Marinoscillum sp. 108: one gene and its partner. The protein of the gene in region 1 binds, or shares a complex with, the protein of each later gene. Links are inferred from orthologs where the notes say so. Each region holds a gene or a part of one and is shown in the gene's direction. Other genes may lie near its edges. The genes, in order: pheT and pheS.

Region 1 (12,043 bases):
GCAAAGGTCTGACTGTATCTGAGTTTAAAAGAATATCTATCGGATAATCACCATCCGGTAGTCTATCAAAAAAGCCTCATGATTTCCATCATGAGGCTTTTTTTATGACTCAGTTTGTCTAATGTTCTTTTCAGTCGGCCTTGCTGATCAGGTTAAAATCGATTGGCACCATGTTCTGGTCAAAGTACAACTGCTCATCCCCCTTTTCCTTGCTCCTGATTTTCATCTCGTACCCAACAGAATTATCCTGTTTGAACTTAGTGACTTTCTCAAACCTCATCACTTTATACTTTTCATATTGATCATCCAGGTGGTAAACCAGAGAGACCGGCATACTATTACTTACATCTACACGCTCCTCTATTCTCTTGCCCCGCGAATCATAAACTACCGACACATCCATCGACTCAAAAACAAAAGACACCGTATAGGTATCCTCCCCGGAATCAAGCCACTGTTTTGTTTCACTTTTCGGATAGTGATGGAAGTGCCATTTCAGGATATCGAAAGAAATATCCGACTCACTGACCAGTTGTGCGCGAGTATCTGTGGACGAAATGGCAACTAGAAAAAAAACAGCTATTATTAATTTGATAAAATAACCCCTTCTCATAATACTATTATTTAGAAGTATTTTAATGTAATGTTAAAATACTCAAAATATCATAAGAACACCAATAAGTCTTCGATGCATTTAGCTAATTCTCAGATAAGTAGAGGTTTTTCAGAGTCTAAGAATCTATCTCCTCCCCACTTTCGTGGCTGCGGAGCTTGATCTGCTCTGTAGCCGGTGCAATCTCCTCCTCGGTAGCCGGCACATTGATCAACAAATCGAGATCAGGCTGCCCCCCGTCCACCCAGGCGGTAAACCAGAAATCCCCTACCATCTTGATAGCTCTCTTCATTTGACGCTCCACCATACCATTGAGCATCTCATGATAGTCCCGCGAAAAGTCATAGGAATAAACCCTGACCGTCGTGGCTCCCCGCTCTTCATAGCTATATTTCTTATCTTCCGGATACCTTAGGGTCAGGAGCTTCTCAAACCTCAATACCGAATCGAGTGCGAGATGTGAGCTTTCCACTGCTTTCCAGGCTTCCAGCTGAGTATTTTTGATATACTCTGCCTTCCCGGTAAACAAATCATAGTGCTCAAAGAATACTTCCGGCAGGCGAGATTCCCAAAACCCATGAATACCCAACTGTCCCGTAAGCTGCCCATTGTAATTCTCGGTGGTATGCAGAGGCACATGAGCGTCTCCTATATAATGCCCCAGATCCACCGAATACCTTAAGATACGGTCAGCATCCCTATTGAGAAACGCCTGGGTCAGCTGATATTTCACCAGATTGATATGCCAGGGCACTATGCCATAGGCCTGCAAAGTATCCTCGGTGTACATGGCTACAGCATCATTCCAGTAGCGAGGCATATTATACAAAGCACTGTCGCCATATACATCCAGGTCTATGTAATGTCTGGCAGCCTCCTCCTTCATGATGTATCGGCGTTTGTCGGGGTTAATCGCCTTCTCGGTGATATATTGAATGTGGTACTTATAGAAACCCATCATTTCTATGGGCAGTGTAAACACCGCCACCCGATTGATTTTCTGATGGGAGAAAAACCCCCAACTACTGGAGACTATCGCCCCCAATAGCACTATTAGATAAACTTTATGTGCTCCTTTCATCGCAAAATGAAATTAGTCATTTTTTTCGTGGGTTTTTTAAGGTGAACATTATGAAATGTATTTGTTTTTTTTACCAATTGCTCTATCTTTGCATCCCTTAAACAAGGATAGGAGAATAAAAAGCTTATGGCAAATCATAAATCCGCATTAAAGAGAATACGATCAAACGAGGCAAAAAGACTCAGAAATCGTTATCAGCATAAAACTACCAGAACCTTTATCAAAAGGTTGAGAGAAGCTACAGACAAAACCGAAGCACAGAAGCTTTTGGGTGAAGTTTTGGGCATGGTAGATAAACTTGCTAAGAATAATATCATTCACAATAACAAGGCGGCTAATCTTAAATCAAGCTTAACTAAAAGAGTTAACGCGCTTTAAGACTTAGTTTGTCCTCTTCAGGATATTCACACCCTGTTCGCATGGCGAATAGGGTTTTTTATTATCTTCAGTGCTGTAAAATACTGGCAGGTAATGGAAAAATCCGATCATACTTATCTAGCTATCCACCAGTGGGCCGAAGAAGACCGTCCACGGGAAAAGCTACTCCTCAAGGGAAAGGCGAGCTTATCTGATGCCGAATTGATAGGCATCCTTCTCGGCTCTGGCACGAAAACTCTCAGCGCCGTGGATCTCGCCAAGCAAATCCTCAGTACCGTTCATAATGACTTGCATGCTCTGGCAAAGCTCTCTGTCACCGATCTCATCCGATTCAAAGGCATAGGAGAAGCCAAGGCCATCACCATAGTGAGTGCATTGGAGCTCGGACGAAGAAGAAAAGAATCCGAACCACGAAAAACCCTCAGAATCACCTCAAGCAGTGATGCCTATGAATACATGAAGCCGGAGCTCACCGATCTGCCTCATGAGGAATTTTGGATCATCATGCTCCGACGAAACAATGCGATTATAGGAAAGGAGCAAATCAGTGTGGGCGGAGTATCAGGCACTGCGGTAGACCCTAAAGTTATTTTCAAAAAAGCCTTGGATGTGATGGCCAGTGGCCTCATCCTCATACACAATCATCCATCCGGCAATGCCCAACCCAGCGAAGCTGACAAGAAACTCACTCGGAAAGTAAAATCAGCCGGCGAGACGCTGGACATTCCGGTATATGATCATCTCATTTTCACAGATCACACCTATTTTAGCTTTTCGGATGAATCCATAATGCCTTAGTGCTCGAGCCAACATGAAAAAACTTCTTTTTATACTGATCCCGGTAGCTGCTGTTGCTATTATTTTCTATTCATTGTCGGGCAACTCAGATGAAGCTTACATCAGCAAAGTCGCCGACACACGGGCCGAGCGTGTACGCTTTTTGAAAAGTTCTGAACAATCGCCCTTTACACAGTTTGACCTGAAATACGAGCCGCTCAGTTTTTTCACCATCGATCCCTCCTATAAGGTCCGAGCCAATCTGGAAAGAATCCAATCACCTTCCCGAGTGATGATACAAAGTAGCGATGGCACCTCAGCTCCCTATTCCAAATTTGCCTATGCATCTTTTAAGTTTCAGGGTCAATCACTTAAACTACTCATTCTCAAGCCTGCCGGCTTTGGGGCTCTCCCTAACACATACTTTACAGCCTTTGCGGATGACACAAGTGGTGAAAGCACCTATGGCGGTGGCCGCTACCTGGACCTGCAGATAGGTAAGTCGGATAACATTGAGATCGACTTCAATCTCGCTTACAATCCCTACTGCGCCTACGTCAGTGAATACTCCTGCCCTCTGCCCCCTGCCGAAAATGTGCTACCCCTCCGTATAGAAGCCGGCGAAAAAGATTATAACCATTGATTTGATAGGGCATTAGACTTCACTTTCCTATTTTTGCCGGTTACATATCGGGGGGATCGTATTCACTACGAAAAATGACAGAATTCCCTCTGATGATCCGGTTAAAAACAGATTTAAAAAATACAATTACATCAGGATGAAGATTTCCTACAATTGGCTCAAGGACTATATATCGCTTTCAGAATCACCCGAAGAAATCAGCTCTGCCCTTACCCAGACCGGTCTGGAAGTGGAAGGTGTAGAACACGTGGAAAAAATACCCGGGGGATTTGAAGGGCTTGTCATTGGGGAAGTCATCGAATGTAAGCCCCACCCTGACGCAGATAAGCTACAGCTCACCAAAGTGGATGCAGGAACAGGAGCACTTCTTCCTATCGTCTGTGGTGCGCCCAACGTTAAACAAGGGATCAAGGTCATCGTAGCCACAGTAGGCACGACCATCTACCCTACGAGCGGTGAGCCTTTCAAAATCAAGAAGGCCAAAATAAGAGGAGAGGTTTCTGAGGGCATGCTTTGTGCAGAGGATGAAATAGGTTTGGGTACAAGCCATGCGGGTCTGTTGATCCTGGATACCGAAAAACCCAACGGCACCCCGCTCATTGAGATTTTCGAATCTGGCTCTGACTATGTATTTGAAATTGGCCTGACCCCCAATCGTGGGGATGCTACCTCTCATCTGGGGGCCGCCCGGGACCTGAAAGCATTTTTCAAAAGACCCATTGAACCACGCCAATCCAAAAGTCTAAAAACGGAAATCGACCGACCCATTGAGGTAACGGTAGAAAAGAATGAGGCTTGCCCGAGGTATTCAGGCCTCACCATTCGCGGACTGAAAATAGGGCCTTCTCCTGATTGGTTGCAGTGGCGGTTAAAGGCTGTTGGGCTGTCCCCTATCAACAACGTAGTTGATATCACCAACTATGTAATGATGAGTCTCGGTCAGCCGATGCATGCTTTTGATGCTGACGCAATTACCGGAAACAAAATCACCGTAAAAACTTTACCAGCGGGCACAAAATTTACCACCCTTGATGAAGTGGAGCGGAAGCTGAGTGACAAAGACCTGATGATCTGCAATGATCAATCGGGTATGTGCATCGCCGGAGTATTTGGTGGAACACAGTCCGGTGTGAAAGACAGCACCACCAGCATTTTCCTGGAAAGTGCCCACTTCTCAGCAGATTGGGTACGTGGTACGGCCATGCGACACGGTCTTTCTACCGATGCTTCCTTCCGGTTCGAAAGAGGCTCTGATCCCGAGATGACCCTCCCAGCCCTTCAAATGGCTGCAGAGATGATTTTGGAGCTCGCAGGTGGCCACGTGGCATCCGAAGTGGTGGATATCTATCCACAACCTATTTTGCCGGTTAGGATTCCTACCACCTATCAAAATTTTCATCGACTAATAGGCATTACACTGCCCAACGACCAGATCATCGAAATCCTTAATCTGCTGGACATCCAGACAGAAACTATTGATGACGCCTCCTTCACCGCCATTGTGCCTCCTTACAGAAGTGAAGTGACGCGCGAAGCAGACCTGGTAGAAGAAGTTCTGAGAATTTATGGGTTTAACAATATCCCGCTGGAAGAAACCCTCTCTGCAGGATACCTCTCTTCATTCAGCGAAAAAGAGCCTTACAAGCTTCAGGAAGATCTTTCTACCTACCTGGCCGGAAAGGGCTTTTCAGAAATACAAACCAATTCTCTCACTAACCCCAAATACTATAAGGATTTGGGCCTTGGAGGTGAGCCGGTGGAGATCCTGAATAAATCGAGTGAAGACCTGGGGTATATGAAAACCTCACTGCTCTACACCGCCCTGGAGTCAGTCAGACACAACATCAACCGAAAAACCAAAAACCTGAATCTTTTCGAGTTTGGTAAAATTTACGCCCAGAAGAACGAAAAATATAAGGAAGACCAACTGCTGGCATTCTATATGAGTGGCGACTCTCACGAGGAAAGCTGGCTGGAAGGCGCCCGAAAAATAGGATTTCACGACCTCTCAAGAGTCGTTTTCTCATCGCTTCAGCACCTAAAGGTCGTTGGCTATACCACAGAACCAACGGAGGACCCGGCTTTGGAATACGGACTGGCTGTGAAACTCAATAATAAGGTGATTGGGAAATTGGGGATGCTAAAAACTAAAATCTCTCGTTACTTCGACATCAAACAGGAAGTGTTCTACGCTGAGTTTTTATGGAAAGACCTGGTAAGAGCCGCTAAGGTGGAAACGTCGTTTGAAGAAATCTCAAAATATCCTGAGGTCCGCAGAGATCTTTCGTTGGTACTGGATAAAAAGGTATCTTACAATGAGATTAAAGATTTAGCTTTCAAGTCTGAAAAAAAATTACTAAATCGAATTAATGTCTTTAGCGTGTATGAAGGAGACAAACTGGAAGCAGGCAAAAAATCATACGCACTGAGTTTCTTTATTCAGGACAAAACTAAAACACTCACAGATAAGGGTATTGATAAGGTCATGAATGGCCTGATCAGCACATTTGAAAATGAAGTAGGAGCAATTATCAGAAAGTAAATGGGCAACGAAACACTGAGAACTGAAATCAACAATCTGGAACGAAGGGTTAAACTTTTACTTAGTGAACACGCACAGCTTAAAGTAGAGCTCCAAAAAGTAAGCAATGAGAACCAACAGTTGAAAGCTCAGGCTTCACAGCAGGAGGCCAATCTTGCAAACTTTCAAAATCAAATGAAAATTAGTAAAATTGTAGAAAGCATGGTAGTCGGCGATAGCGATGCGAACGAGGTGAAGGATGTGCTTGACGACTATATTAAGGAGATAGATAAATGCATTGCTCATTTGGGTGAAGCTTAAATACCTGATGGCAGAATTATCAATAAAGCTAAAAATAGGAAACCGGGAGTACCCCATGAGGGTAAAGGCCGAGGATGAGGAACGTATCAGACGTGCTGGTAAGATGTTAAATGAAAAAATAAAATCTTATCGGAACCAGTTTGGTATAGAAGACAACCAAGACCTGCTTGCCATGGTGGCATTTGATTGCCTGGTAGACAAAATGAAAAACGAAGAGACTATAGAGTCCACAGACGAAGTAGCACTTGATCAACTGAGAAACATTAGCCAATTGATAGCGAACGCTATTTAAACCCCTCCGTAATACAGTCCACACCCCATTCCCGGCCCTCCCCGACAGGCCATGTATGTGAAATACCTACTTAAATTGATCGATGGATATATTATACATTTTGATTGCTCTGGGGGGGATACTCCTGGGGTTTGTCATAGACCGGGTCATACTCAAACGGTCTATCACCAAGAAGCTAAAAAGTGCTGAAGACCAGAAGAAACTGATCCTGAAAGAAGCTGAGGTAAACGCCGAAAGCATCAAAAAGGACAAAGTACTGGAGGCTAAGGAGAAATTTCTCAAACTCAAAACAGAATTTGAAGAAGAGGCCAACCGCAAAAAGAACCTCCTCATCACCAACGAAAACAAACTCAAGCAGCGTGAGTCTACCATCTCCAAGCAAATAGAGCAAAACAAACGGGTGGAAGCTGAATTGGAATCTGCCAAAGAAAACCTGCAGGCTCAGCTGGAAATTGTTCGAAAGCGAAAAGAAGAATACGAGAAGTTAAAAAATCAGCAGGTTTCTATTCTGGAAAAGGTGTCCAACCTCACCGCTGAGGAAGCCAAAGCTCAGCTGATACAGACGCTCAAAGATGAGGCTCGTACAGACGCGTCGGCACACATCAAAGAGATCATGGAGGAAGCCAATATGTCGGCTACCAAAGAAGCCAAGAAGATAGTACTTCAAACTATCCAACGAACTGCTACCGAGCATGCCATTGAAAACTGTGTGTCTGTCTTCAACATAGAGAGTGACGACATCAAAGGTAAAATTATTGGTAGAGAAGGTAGAAACATCCGGGCACTGGAGGCCGCCACCGGTGTGGAAATCATTGTAGACGATACCCCTGAAGCCATCATCATCTCTGGCTTCGACCCTGTAAGGAGAGAGATCGCCAGGCTCTCACTTCACAGACTCGTACAAGACGGCAGAATACACCCCGCCCGTATAGAGGAGATTGTGAGTAAGACCACCAAGAACATTGACGAGGAGATTGTAGAGATCGGTGAGCGTACCGTCATTGACCTGGGCATTCACGGATTGCACCCGGAGTTGATCAAATTAGTGGGTAGGATGAGGTTCCGCTCGTCCTATGGACAAAACCTGCTGCAGCACTCCAGAGAAGTAGCCAACCTGTGTGCTACCCTGGCCTCTGAACTTGGAATTAACCCTAAACAAGCCAAGCGTGCCGGCCTCCTGCATGATATTGGCAAGGTATGGCCAGATGAGCCAGAAAAGCCACACGCCATCATAGGCATGGAGCTCGCACAGAAATACAAAGAATCTCCAGACATCTGCAATGCCATAGGTGCTCACCATGATGAAATAGAGATGACCACTATGATCTCGCCCATCGTACAGGCCTGTGACGCCATCTCTGGCAGTAGACCTGGTGCTCGTCGTGAAATCATGGAGCAGTACCTCAAACGTCTCAAAGAACTGGAGGAAGTAGCGCTCAGCTTTGAAGGTGTCAATAAATGCTACGCCATCCAGGCGGGCCGTGAGCTCCGAGTACTTGTAGATGCTGAAAACGTTACCGATCAGCGTGCGGGAGAGCTGTCCTTCAATATTTCTCAGAAAATTGAAAAAGACATGCAGTATCCCGGCCAGATCAAAGTGACCGTGATCCGTGAGACCCGGGCCGTGGCGTTCGCCAAGTAGGAAACCGCTTTTTAAAATAATTAAAGAAAGTCCCGGATTAGTTCGGGACTTTTTTTTATTATTACTTTCTCCGTTCAGCTCCTAATCATGCCAAGAAATATCCTTCCCTTCCTTCTTCTGATTTCCTTACCATCATTGGCTCAAAAACCTCCTTTGAAATTCGGTAAATTAGATATGCAAGAACTCACGCTTAAGGAATGTTCATTCTACCCGGAAGCTAAAGCAATGGTCATAGCGGAGTATGGTGATCTGCGATTCAATTATCTAAACGATAATTGGACCACCAAATTTACAATAACACGCCGCATCAAAATTTTCACAACGGAAGGTAAGAACCAAGCAAACGTATCTATTCGGTTATATGACCCTGTGGACGGAGGCATTCACGAAAGGTTATCCTCGGTCAAAGCCATTACCCACAACTTGGTTGACGGAAGAATAGAAAAGACTCCATTGAATCAAAGTGAGGTTTTTAGAACGAGACTAAGTGACCACAGAACCGAAATTAGTTTCACCTTACCGAATGTTCAGGTGGGTTCGGTAATAGATTATGAAATTATACTCATATCTAACTATCTCTCCGTTCTTTTTCCATGGAAATTTCAGAAATCTATCCCAACCAAGGTGTCAGAAATCAGATATGTGATCCCTGAATATTTCAACTATATAACCAGCCAACTAGGCACCTCAATTGAGCTCACCAAAGAAACAAACTCAGTTCATGAATCCTTTAAATACAAGTGGGAATCAGAGCCTGGGATAGGTGGTAACAAAGCAGTAGCAATAGGAGCTGAAAATTCGGTAAGCAAAGAACAAAGATTTGTAGCTCGCAATATTCTTCCCTTGGAAGATGAGCCCAATATCAATAACAAACCGGACCTTCCTGCTCGACTCGAGTTCCAGTTAGTCTCAAGTCAAATGCCAAATTCCGCTGTGAAATTCTACGCGGACAATTACGAATCTTTCACCAAGGATATTCTGACTTGGGAGTCATTCGGAAAAACCCTTGACCAAGGGGCTTTTGCATCTCCTGCCATAAAGGAATTAAGGGCTGACTCTGTCTCCGATCTTGCTTCAGCAATTTATCACTGGATACAAAACCATTTTTCATTCACAAATGAATATGGTGTTACAAATAACAAGGCTGGGAAAATTGCCTTCAATGAAGGCTCAGGAAATGTTCCGGCCATTAATCTAACTTTAATTGCAGCGCTAAGAGAGGCCGGAATAAACGCTTACCCTATCATATTAAGCACAAGAGGGCATGGCATCCCACATCCAGTCTACCCAAATTATGAAGACTTTAACTATGTAATCGTGGGAGTGAAGACTGAAGCAGGATTGATTCTGGCAGATGCCACCACCAAGCTCTCTTTTGGCACTATCCCGGAGAGATGCTTAAATGGGAAAGGCTGGTTAGTTGACAATGAGTTTGGTCAATGGGTTGACCTCAAAAAAGAGGCTCACTATTCCTCTGAAGTTTCCATTAACATGACACTCGAAGAGACTCAAATAACTTCAGAACTACACATTACACACAAGAACTACGCTGGCGTTACTACCTGGGAGCAAGTTGATTCAATCGGAGCAACCAACTTCATTCAGGAGATCGACCAAAAGCTTTCTGACTGGGATATTGAAAATTTCAATATTAAGTCAGGTACCAAGGAAAGCAAAGAGCATTTCGAGTTCGAAATAACGGCAAGCCGTGCCATTAATGCAAATAAGAGAATCTACATTAGCCCTTTTATTCTTGGCATGCCGCTTGAAAACCCCTTTAGGAGACCTGAAAGGGTAGCACCAATTGACTTCCCATATGGTTTTGAATATAGGGTCATAGCCCAAATAAAAATCCCTGATGGCTATTCTGCCATACTCCCTGAATCAGGGGTTTTCAAACTTCAAAGTAATGATGGAAGCTTCATATACTCCACAAACCAAGTGGGAAACACAATAAACCTTGTTGGGATTTTCAAAATATCTAAAACCGAATTCAACCCAAACGAATACCAAAATCTTAAACAATTTTATCAACTAGTAACCGACAAAAATCAGGAATTGATCGTCTTGAATAGACTTTGAGAAAATTACCAGAACACTGTTTACAGTAGTTAAATTCAACCCCTAGAGTTGGGTTACATATCCTGTCCTTCAGTCGTTTCCAAAATAATTAAGAAAAGTCCCGGATTAGTTCGGGACTTTTTTTATTTTCAATCCTTCCCAAACTAAACTCACCGCCATATGAAATCCCTAACTTTACTTTTCCTAGTACTTTCCCTTCATGCCTTCGGCCAAAAATCCAACATTAAGTTTGGCAAGGTTACCGAAGAAGAATTAACCCTCACCGAATGTGCCTTCTATCCTGAAGCCAATTCAATGGTCCTGGGCGAATTCGGTACCCTCAATTTTATGTACAACAACGATAAAGGCTGGTCCTATAACCTGGTAGTGCATCGTAGGATAAAAGTATTTAACAAACTCGACAAGGATATCGCCAACATAAAACTCAGGGTTTACGATCCTCTGAAAGGTAACAGCAAGGAAGAAATTGGTGCCATTAAGGCCTTCACTTATAACCTTGTCGATGGAAAAATAGAGAAAACCAAACTGACAAATTCTGAAGAATACACCACCAGAATCAATGATTACAGGATGGAAACCAGTTTCGCCATGCCCGACGTACGTGAAGGGTCGGTGTTTGAGTATCAATACACCCTCAGCTCTGACCTTATTTCCACCCTATCTGCCTGGCATTTTCAGGATGACCTGCCAGTGGAAATTTCCGAATTTCGCTACACTATTCCGGAGTTCTTCAAATACACCGTGAGTCAGGTAGGTTCCTTTGTAGTCCTGGATAGAAAGGAGGAAAATGTAAATGAAACCTTCACCTACCGGTGGGAGTCTGTAGGTGCGGGAGGAAACGTCGAACGAGGCACCGGGTCCTTACCTTCTGTGAGCGTCCATACTACGCAAACCGGTCATAACCTATTACCACTCCAGGATGAGCCCTTCATGAACAACAAGCCCAATGTTCCGGCCCGGCTGGAATTTCAGCTGATGTCAATTCACATGCCCAACAGACCCATCAAAATGGTCGCCGGCAACTATGAAGACTTCAATAAAAACATCATGGATTGGACTTCATTTGGCAAAACGCTGAACAATGGCAATTTCGCCAAAGACAAAATTTCCACCCTCAGCGAAGACCCCACTACCCGTGCCAAAGAAATCTACACGTGGTTAGCCAATCACTTTTCACACAATGATGTGTTTGGTTTTACAAGTGACAGAGTAGGGCGTTCCGCATTCAACGACGGCCAGGGAAGCGTTGCAGACATTAATCTGACCCTGGTAGCCGTATACAGAGAAGCTGGTCTGGAGGCGTACCCTGTAATTCTTAGCACCAGAGGCCATGGCATCCCCCATCCTATCTATCCTAACTATGAGGACTACAACTATGTGATAGCAGCAGTCAAAACACCAGAAGGAACGGTCCTGACTGACGGTGCTTCAAAATTACCCTTTGGGATGTTGCCAACCCGCTGTCTCAACAACCGAGGTTGGATGGCCACAGAAAACGGAGGTTCATGGATCGATTTGAAAAATGACGCATCGCATTCCATAACGGTCATCTCACAATTCGACTTTGAGGAAGAAAAATTAAATAGCCAGTATTCGGTAAAAATGGATGGGTACGCCGAAACGGAGGCTCATTCTAATGTAAAATCCGGCGGACAGGAACATTACAACGAAAGTATCACTTCGCACTTTTCGG
Region 2 (7,784 bases), 400 kb from region 1 along the record:
TGGCATGTTTGGAATAGGGGAGATGCCAGAATGGTTTAGCATTCCGTTTACAATCTTTGTATTAGTTGGGCTGACCAATAGCTTTAATCTCATAGATGGTATTGACGGTCTGGCGGGTACCATTGGTATACTGATATTATCCTTTTTCGGGTGGGTGTTTCTTACTGGAGGGTACTATGCATATTCTGTACTCTGCCTTTCTGTGGTAGGGTCATTGTTTGCTTTCCTGCTCTACAACTGGAATCCATCTCGCGTGTTTATGGGCGATACAGGCTCCATGATTCTTGGTTTTATTATTTCATCACTGGCTATCTTGTTTATCAACGTAGCTCCAGGGATGACCCTTGGGTACTTTGAAATTACTTCCAGTGTATCGGTTTGCATTGCAGCATTGATTCTTCCCATATTTGATACAGTGCGTGTTTTTACCATTCGCTTTAGCAACGGAAAGAATCCTTTGGATCCAGATCGGAATCACCTACATCATGGATTACTAAAGCTAGGCTTGAATCACGCTCAGGCTACAATCTTTCTCGGGTTGTTCAATTTACTAATTCTGTCAATGGCTCTGCTGCTCGACCCTTATTTGGGAAATGGCTCGCTTATGCTGATCATTACCGCCATGTGTGTGGGAGTGACTATGACATTGGGTTACAAACTCAAACGAAAGGGGCATCTTGGTAAGATTACTCCGGTGGCCACTAAATCATCTGATCTTTATATTTCTAAGTCTGCTTAAGAAGCTTCTGTTTATTATTTTTGCCCGATAGCTAGAAAAGATGAAAGAGAAGATCGGGACATATATAGAGGCCATAGACAAAGCCATTGCCAAAAATAAGGAAGAGCTCGAACAGTTCAGGTTGAGATTTATCAGCCGGAAAGGTGTGTTGACTGAGCTTTTTGAAGAGTTTAAGAAAGTCCCGAATGAGCAAAAAAGGGAGATCGGCGGGGAGCTCAATGTACTCAAGCAAAAGGCTCAGGAGAAATTTCAGGAGCTAATTGATCATGTGAATGGCTCCTCTATGAGTGATGCCGGTGCACAAGACCTGGATGTGACGCTGCCCCCCATAGTGGAAGAGGGCTCTGTGCATCCCCTTTCCAAAGTTAAGAACAGGATCATCCAAATCTTTGAGCGGCAAGGGTTCAGTGTCAAAGAAGGGCCTGAAATCGAGGACGACTTTCATAATTTCACAGCACTCAACTTTCCCGAAAACCATCCTGCGCGCGAAATGCAGGACACTTATTTTATCTCCAAGAACCCGGATGTTTTGCTCAGAACCCACACATCCAATGTGCAAATCAGACTAATGGAGCAGGGTAAGCCCCCATTCCGGTCTATCATGCCGGGCAGGGTGTTTCGAAATGAGGCCATTTCAGCGCGTGCCCATTGCTTTTTCAATCAGGTGGAAGGCCTGTATGTAGACAAGGACGTGTCTTTTAAAGATTTGAAACAGACGCTTTATCATTTTGCCAAGGAGCTGTTTGGAGAAGATACTCAGATTCGTTTTCGGCCTTCATTTTTCCCTTTTACAGAACCCAGTGCGGAGATCGACATTAGCTGTTTCATTTGCAAGGGCGATGGCTGCAAAATCTGTAAGCACACAGGTTGGGTGGAAATTGGTGGTTCCGGAATGGTAGATCCCAATGTACTGAAAAGCTGTGGTATAGATCCGAAGGAGTATAGCGGATTTGCTTTCGGTATGGGTATTGAGCGAATCACCATGCTGAAGTATCAGATTGATGATATCAGACTCTTTTCAGAAAATGACCTTAGGTTTTTGAAGCAGTTTTAGGGAATCACTTGCTTATAACAGCTGATCAATAATGGTTTCCTCGGTTTTGCCTTCAGCTTCGGCTTTGAAGTTTTTTACGATTCTGTGAACGAGGACTGGCTTAGCGACTTCCCGTACGTCTTCGATATCTGGTGAGTATTTTCCTTTGAGGAGCGCATTGCATTTGGCTGCCAGGATTAAAAACTGACTGGCCCGAGGCCCTGCTCCCCATTCCAGGTACTCATTGCTAATTGGGTCTGCATTTTCAGTAAATGGCCTGGTCTTATGGACCAGGTTGACCACATATTCAAAGACATTATCAGCCACAGGTACTTTTCTCACAAGTTTCTGAAACTTAATAATTTGCTCCTTAGTGAGAATTTCACCTGCAGCATAGTCGTCACCCGAAGTGGTTTGCTTGATAATACTCAACTCCTCCTGAAGAGATGGGTAATTAAGCTTGATCATAAACATGAAGCGGTCCAGCTGGGCTTCAGGGAGCGGGTAAGTACCTTCCTGCTCAATGGGGTTTTGCGTGGCCAGCACGAAAAACGGCTTGTCAAGTATGTAGTTATTACCTCCGGTAGTTACCGCGCCTTCCTGCATGGCTTCTAGGAGCGCAGACTGGGTCTTAGGAGGCGTTCTGTTGATCTCATCTGCCAGGATGACATTGGAGAAAATAGGTCCCTTGATGAAGCGGAAATTGCGCTCCTGATCTAAAGTTTCGGCGCCTAGTACATCCGAGGGCATGAGGTCGGGAGTAAATTGAATCCTGCTGAAATTAAGCCCAAGTGACTGAGCCATGGTGTGAACCAGAAGGGTTTTCGCCAGACCAGGAACACCCACCAGCAGTGCATGTCCGCCACAGAAAATGGAAGTGATGAGCAATCTGACCACTTCTTTCTGACCGATTACTACTTTGCCGATTTCTTGTTCCAGTTTCTGATAAGCGGCATGTAACTCATTCGCCACTTCTACTTCATTCTCCATTTCAGACATATTCAGACTTTTCGGTTATTGTTCCAGTAGGTTACAGTGATCAAATTCTGGATCGATATCAATGTAAACTTCATCCCTGGCATCATCAAACCATTCGGATAAAATTTTATTTCTTTTATTATTGAGGGTAGCTGCTGCTATTTTTTGATAGTCATCTTTCAGGTTGGCCTGATGAGGGGCCAATCTATTCTTATAATAAAGAATCCTGAAAGCGGTGGAGCCATCGGGTTGCTGAAATTCCAGTGGTTTGGTGATGCTCCCGATCTTCATGGTATCCAATGTGAAAAATATGGTAGGATCCAATTGATCTACTGAGACCCTGTTGGACTCATTATCATCCAGAAAAAAGCCACCATTGGATGAGGTGAGCTGATCATCAGAGTATTCCTTAGCTGCCGCCTGAAATGTAATGCTGTCATTCACAATGGCGGTTCTGAGACTGTCTAGGTAAGTCCGGGCCTTGATCACATCCTCAGACGAAGGTTTCGGAGAGATGAGTATGTGCCGCGTTTTGAAGGTATTTCCACGTTTTTGCTGAAGTTCTATCAGGTGATAGCCAAACTGAGTTTCTATGGGCATAGAAAGCTCGCCTTCCTTCAAGGTCATGGCTGTGGCCTCAAACTCGGGTGCCAAATCTCCCCGCTTGTAAAAGGGGAGCTCCCCACCTCTGGCTGCTGAGCCCGGATCTTCAGAATATTGCCTGGCCAAAGCGGCAAAAGACTCTCCCTGGAGAACCCTTCCCCGGATTTCATACATGAGCTTCTTTACATCTTCCTTCTGCTTGGTACCAGCTTTGGGTTGCTTTACGATCTGCCCTACTGTCACCTCGGTGGAGAAGAATGGAAGGCTATCCTGAGGAATTTTGCCAAAGAATCTCTTCACCTCTGCCGGAGACACCTTCAGATCAGCAGTAATATCTTGCTGCATCCGCTGGATGACCATTTGTTCCTTGATGTCGTCAAAAAGATCTGCTTCTATCTGATCCATTGACTTCTTATAATAGGCCTCTATCTCCTCCCGGGAGCCTATCTGAGAGATCATGTACTCCATTCTCCTGCCGAGGTTGCTTCGCACCTCTTCATCGGCTACCTCCACAGAGTCTATTTCAGCTTTGGCTACCAGCATTTTGTTCACCACCAGCTGTTCCAGTATGTTGCATTTGGCAGTGCTTCCTCTGAACTCCCCACGAGACAGGTAATCCAAATAAGCCTTTTCCAGGTCAGATTTGAGGATAATGTAATTGTCCACTTTAGCAATAATCTTATCTACCACCACGCCCTCTGTTTGGGCATTGGTAATAAGCGGTAAGATGAGAGCGATGCTAATCGCGATATATTTCAAACAGATGTTGTTCCTTTGATTCATCATAAATTTTTTCTTCTAGCTCCTTCTTCAGCGCAATTTTCCTCTTATTGATGATTATGTTTTTAATGTCTTCTCTGATAAACTCTAACGGTGAAATCTCATCTGAAATTTTAAAATCGAAGATATTTAGAAAATAGATGTATTCCTCATTTGTCGTTTCGGAGTACTTGTTTTTCGAAAGAAACTGGTTTTTGTTTTCCAGCGTTTCCAGCGGAGTTCCCAGGATGAGTTCATCGAAAATAATCCAGGTAGTATCCTCGAGGTATGATTTAGTGGCAAATTGAGAAACGTATGATTTCAGGTCTTCCAGATTTCCTTCGGGATGCGCCCGGAAGTTACGCCGAAACTGGGCAAGGTTGGGTGCGTTTTTGGGAACTTGCGCAAAGATGCATTTCACGATGTTTTGCTTGAGCAAAAAGTTATCGGCTTTGCCGTTGTAGTAGTTGGTGACCTGCTCGGTGCTTACCTCTCGGTCCAGGTTTTGTGTGATGTATTTTTTCTCGAAAGAATGAACCATGAGGGCATAGCGATAATCCAACACTTTACGCTCGATTTCTGCCTCGTTAAAATCCACTGCTTGCGAAGATCGTGAAATCATCAGCTGCTTCTTGATCCAGTCTTCTATGTATTTCTCCGCCAGCTTGGTGCTGTCATCAGAGGAAATATTGGCGGGAAAAAGTCCATCCAGATCGGAAGGGTAGAGGTAGCTCTCCATGCTCCTGGCAATGGGCGCTTCGGTGGCTGTTTCTTTCGGTTTGAAAAACTCGCATCCGTAGGAAAATGCCAAAATTATGATCCAGCCATATTTCATTCACTCAGCTTTTTAGTCAGCTTGCAAATATTGTAATTCTTCTCGGTAGAGAACTCTATTTTGTCCATTATTCTCTTGACCAGCATCAGCCCTACGCCACCTTTCCTTCTGGAAGAGACGATCTCATCCAGCGAGGGTTCAGCATAAGTACTCAGATTGAAGCTGATCCCCTGGTCTCGGATGACAAAAGTGACTTGCTCGGCTGGCTGAAAATCAACGTAGACTTCAATGGTTTGTGTGGGATTACAATGATTGGAGTGAATGATCAGGTTGGCACAGATTTCATCCACTGCAAGTACGAGCTTGTGTGCTTCCACTTCTTTGATGGCCTGACGATGTAGGATGTCGGCAACAAACTGTCTGATCTTGGCAAGATTCTGCTTGCTACACGATATGGTCAGCTTATTTTCCATTCAAAAGCGCCTGGGCTTCTTCTTTGTTATTGGTAATATTCATCAAATGCTGTAGCCCCAGAATGTCAAAAACCTCTCTGACTTTTTCCTGGAGACCGAAAATAACCAATTTGATGTCATTGGTCTTGAGCTCCTCCAGATAGGAAATAAACACCCCCAACCCAGCGGAAGAGATATACTCTAGTTTGCTGAGGTTGATCAGTATTTTAGCATAGTTTTCAGCTGCCGATTTCAATGCATTGTCCAGTTCTATCGATGAGCTGGCATCCACTTCTCCCCTGACCTCTATGAGTTGGTAATCCGACTCAGCCTGTATGTTTATTTCTACCATAGTTATTATTTAAACCTGACGATGGTAAGTGTATAATCATCGTCCAATTTGTTTCCATTCAAAAATTTCAGCAGATCGTTAATGAGCATATCTTTCAGTTTACCCAAAGGCGCATTAATGTGGTTTTGCAGTGAGGATTTCAGGCCATCCGCGCCATATTGCTTCTTGTATTCATTTTTGGCTTCTGAAATACCATCTGTGTACAGGAGCAATAAGTCACCTGGCTGGTAGTTTATGGTTTCTTCTTGAACGTATTCGTTGTACTGCGAGTTTCTCAGGATACCCAGTCCCAGTCCTTCTTTCTCTAAAAGGGTGATATTTCCGGTTGAAGCTGAATAATACATGGCCGGGCAGTGCCCCGCTCTTGCATAGCAGAATTTTTTTTCCCGGGTGTTGATCACGAAGAAAATGGCGGTAATGAAGGAGTTTTTCTCCAGGCAACGGCCTATGGCGGAGTTGGCTTTGGTGATAAATTCCTTTGGGGTACTTACATCCTGGGCCAGGCTGTGAAAAATACCCCTCATCTGAGCCATATTGAACGCAGCGGACGTGCCTTTACCAGACACATCCCCGATGATCAGGTTAAAGATGTCCTTAGAAGGCTCAATGATATCATAATAGTCTCCCCCCACTTCATCGGCAGCCATGCTATAGGCTTCTATTTCAAAACAGTCGTTGCGTTCGAGTACCGAAGGCAACAGGCTCTTTTGCACACTTTTAGCAATCTTCAATTGTTCCTTGTAACGCTCATTGTCAAGTGCCTCCCTGATGAGGTGGAAGTTTTCAATAGAGATGCTGGCCTGATTTACAAACGTGGTGATGATGTCCACCATCTCCCGGTTGAAGGCGTCGCCTACCTCCTGCAGTAAAGCCAGAGAACCTATTTGTTCGTTTTGAACCATGACCGGCACGGCGATGATGGATTTGAAGTCAGGATGATTGAGGGTGCCAATGACCTTGCTGGGGGCAAATTCATTGGAGACCTGCTGACTCAGTATTTTTTTGATAAAGTCCTGTCGTACACTCTCTTTAATATCTTTCACAGTGAGGGTAGTGACGCCACGGGTGAGTAGGATGGGCTCTTCTCCACTGATCTCCAGCCAGGCAGCATCCGCAAATACGGCGCTCATAGAGCTCTCCAGCAGGATGTCGTAGGTCTGCTCGGCACTCTGCCCTGCCGGAATGGATTGGCTCAGCTTTTGAAAGTCAATAGCCTCCTGGAGCTTCCGCTCAAAAACAGAAGAAGTGGGTAGGTTGAAGAGGGTAACCAGGATGGAAATGCCCGCATACAATATGATGAAGATAAACAGCGAAACGAAGTAGGCCCGATCCAGCAGGTCCAGATTGAGGGCGCCGGTCTCCGAAAAATTCATCAGGTTCAGCAGGAAATGGTACAGATAGATGCCTGAGAGAATAATGAAAAGAATGCTTTTCCACTTCTGTTTGAAATTGAGGTAGGCAATCCACTTGAGGTTAAAAGCAAGGATAATGCCCAGGCCTCCTAAAAAGATCAGTGCCGTATTGAAGTTGACGCTGAGAAATTTGTTGCCAAACAGGTCAAAAATCAGGCTTCCCAGCAAGGCATACTCGAAGAATCCCCAGAGCTGGATGAGGTTTTTGGACTTCTGATACAGGATCAGTCGTTTCCAAACCACAAATGTGGAAACCAGATAGACGACCACTAGCCCGATCAGGATGTTGTAGAGGAAATTTACCGTGAATGGATTTTCACTGATGGTGCTGTTACCGAAAATATAGAAAAACAACCGGATGAAAAGCGAGCCGATGGTGGTGACCAGGCCGGTAATGAACACCCGCCATAATAGATCGATGAAGTTGATGCTATCTGCCTTGGTGATGGTGTACCGGTAGTAAGACAGGGTGGAAAGCACCAGGGTCGTCAGGAAAATCTGTGGCAAAATGGCCGACAAGTCTACATTGAGCTGGTACTGGTCTACAAAAAGGAGGTAGAGATCAAAAAAAGTAAACAGTAGCCATGACAGGATGCCTGCTAAAAAGCTAAGTCGTATTTTGAGTTTTTCGGAGAGCATCGGCGTGCCGCAAAAATACGGGGGTGACCCTTAATAAAAAAG

Evidence for each region.
Region 2: the proteins of pheT (region 1) and pheS are in contact, whole or in part, in a crystal structure (PDB 6P24), measured with the Escherichia coli proteins. The link is inferred for Marinoscillum sp. 108 from one-to-one orthologs.

The regions. Positions count from the first base shown.
Region 1 is NZ_LR734808.1:3,647,179-3,659,221, reverse strand. The notes cover bases 3,243-6,331. They hold pheT (phenylalanine--tRNA ligase subunit beta), read left to right. Parts: upstream 3,243-3,628; coding sequence 3,629-6,034; downstream 6,035-6,331. Other genes in these bases: GV030_RS14845 (hypothetical protein), read left to right, coding at 6,035-6,331; GV030_RS14855 (DUF1684 domain-containing protein), read left to right, coding at 3,243-3,492. Outside these bases: tsf (translation elongation factor Ts), read left to right, coding at 1-47; GV030_RS14875 (hypothetical protein), read right to left, coding at 131-613; GV030_RS14870 (zinc dependent phospholipase C family protein), read right to left, coding at 732-1,694; rpsT (30S ribosomal protein S20), read left to right, coding at 1,821-2,072; DNA repair protein RadC, read left to right, coding at 2,166-2,870; more of GV030_RS14855, read left to right, coding at 2,884-3,242; more of GV030_RS14845, read left to right, coding at 6,332-6,334; GV030_RS14840 (cell division protein ZapA), read left to right, coding at 6,342-6,626; rny (ribonuclease Y), read left to right, coding at 6,709-8,268; GV030_RS14830 (DUF3857 domain-containing protein), read left to right, coding at 8,356-10,350; GV030_RS14825 (transglutaminase domain-containing protein), read left to right, coding at 10,510-12,043.
Region 2 is NZ_LR734808.1:3,256,524-3,264,307, forward strand. The notes cover bases 1-2,786. They hold pheS (phenylalanine--tRNA ligase subunit alpha), read left to right. Parts: upstream 1-779; coding sequence 780-1,793; downstream 1,794-2,786. Other genes in these bases: GV030_RS13205 (MraY family glycosyltransferase), read left to right, coding at 1-739; GV030_RS13215 (MoxR family ATPase), read right to left, coding at 1,806-2,771. In the rest of the region: GV030_RS13220 (peptidylprolyl isomerase), read right to left, coding at 2,787-4,139; GV030_RS13225 (peptidyl-prolyl cis-trans isomerase), read right to left, coding at 4,093-4,947; GV030_RS13230 (ATP-binding protein), read right to left, coding at 4,944-5,360; GV030_RS13235 (STAS domain-containing protein), read right to left, coding at 5,350-5,691; GV030_RS13240 (SpoIIE family protein phosphatase), read right to left, coding at 5,697-7,742.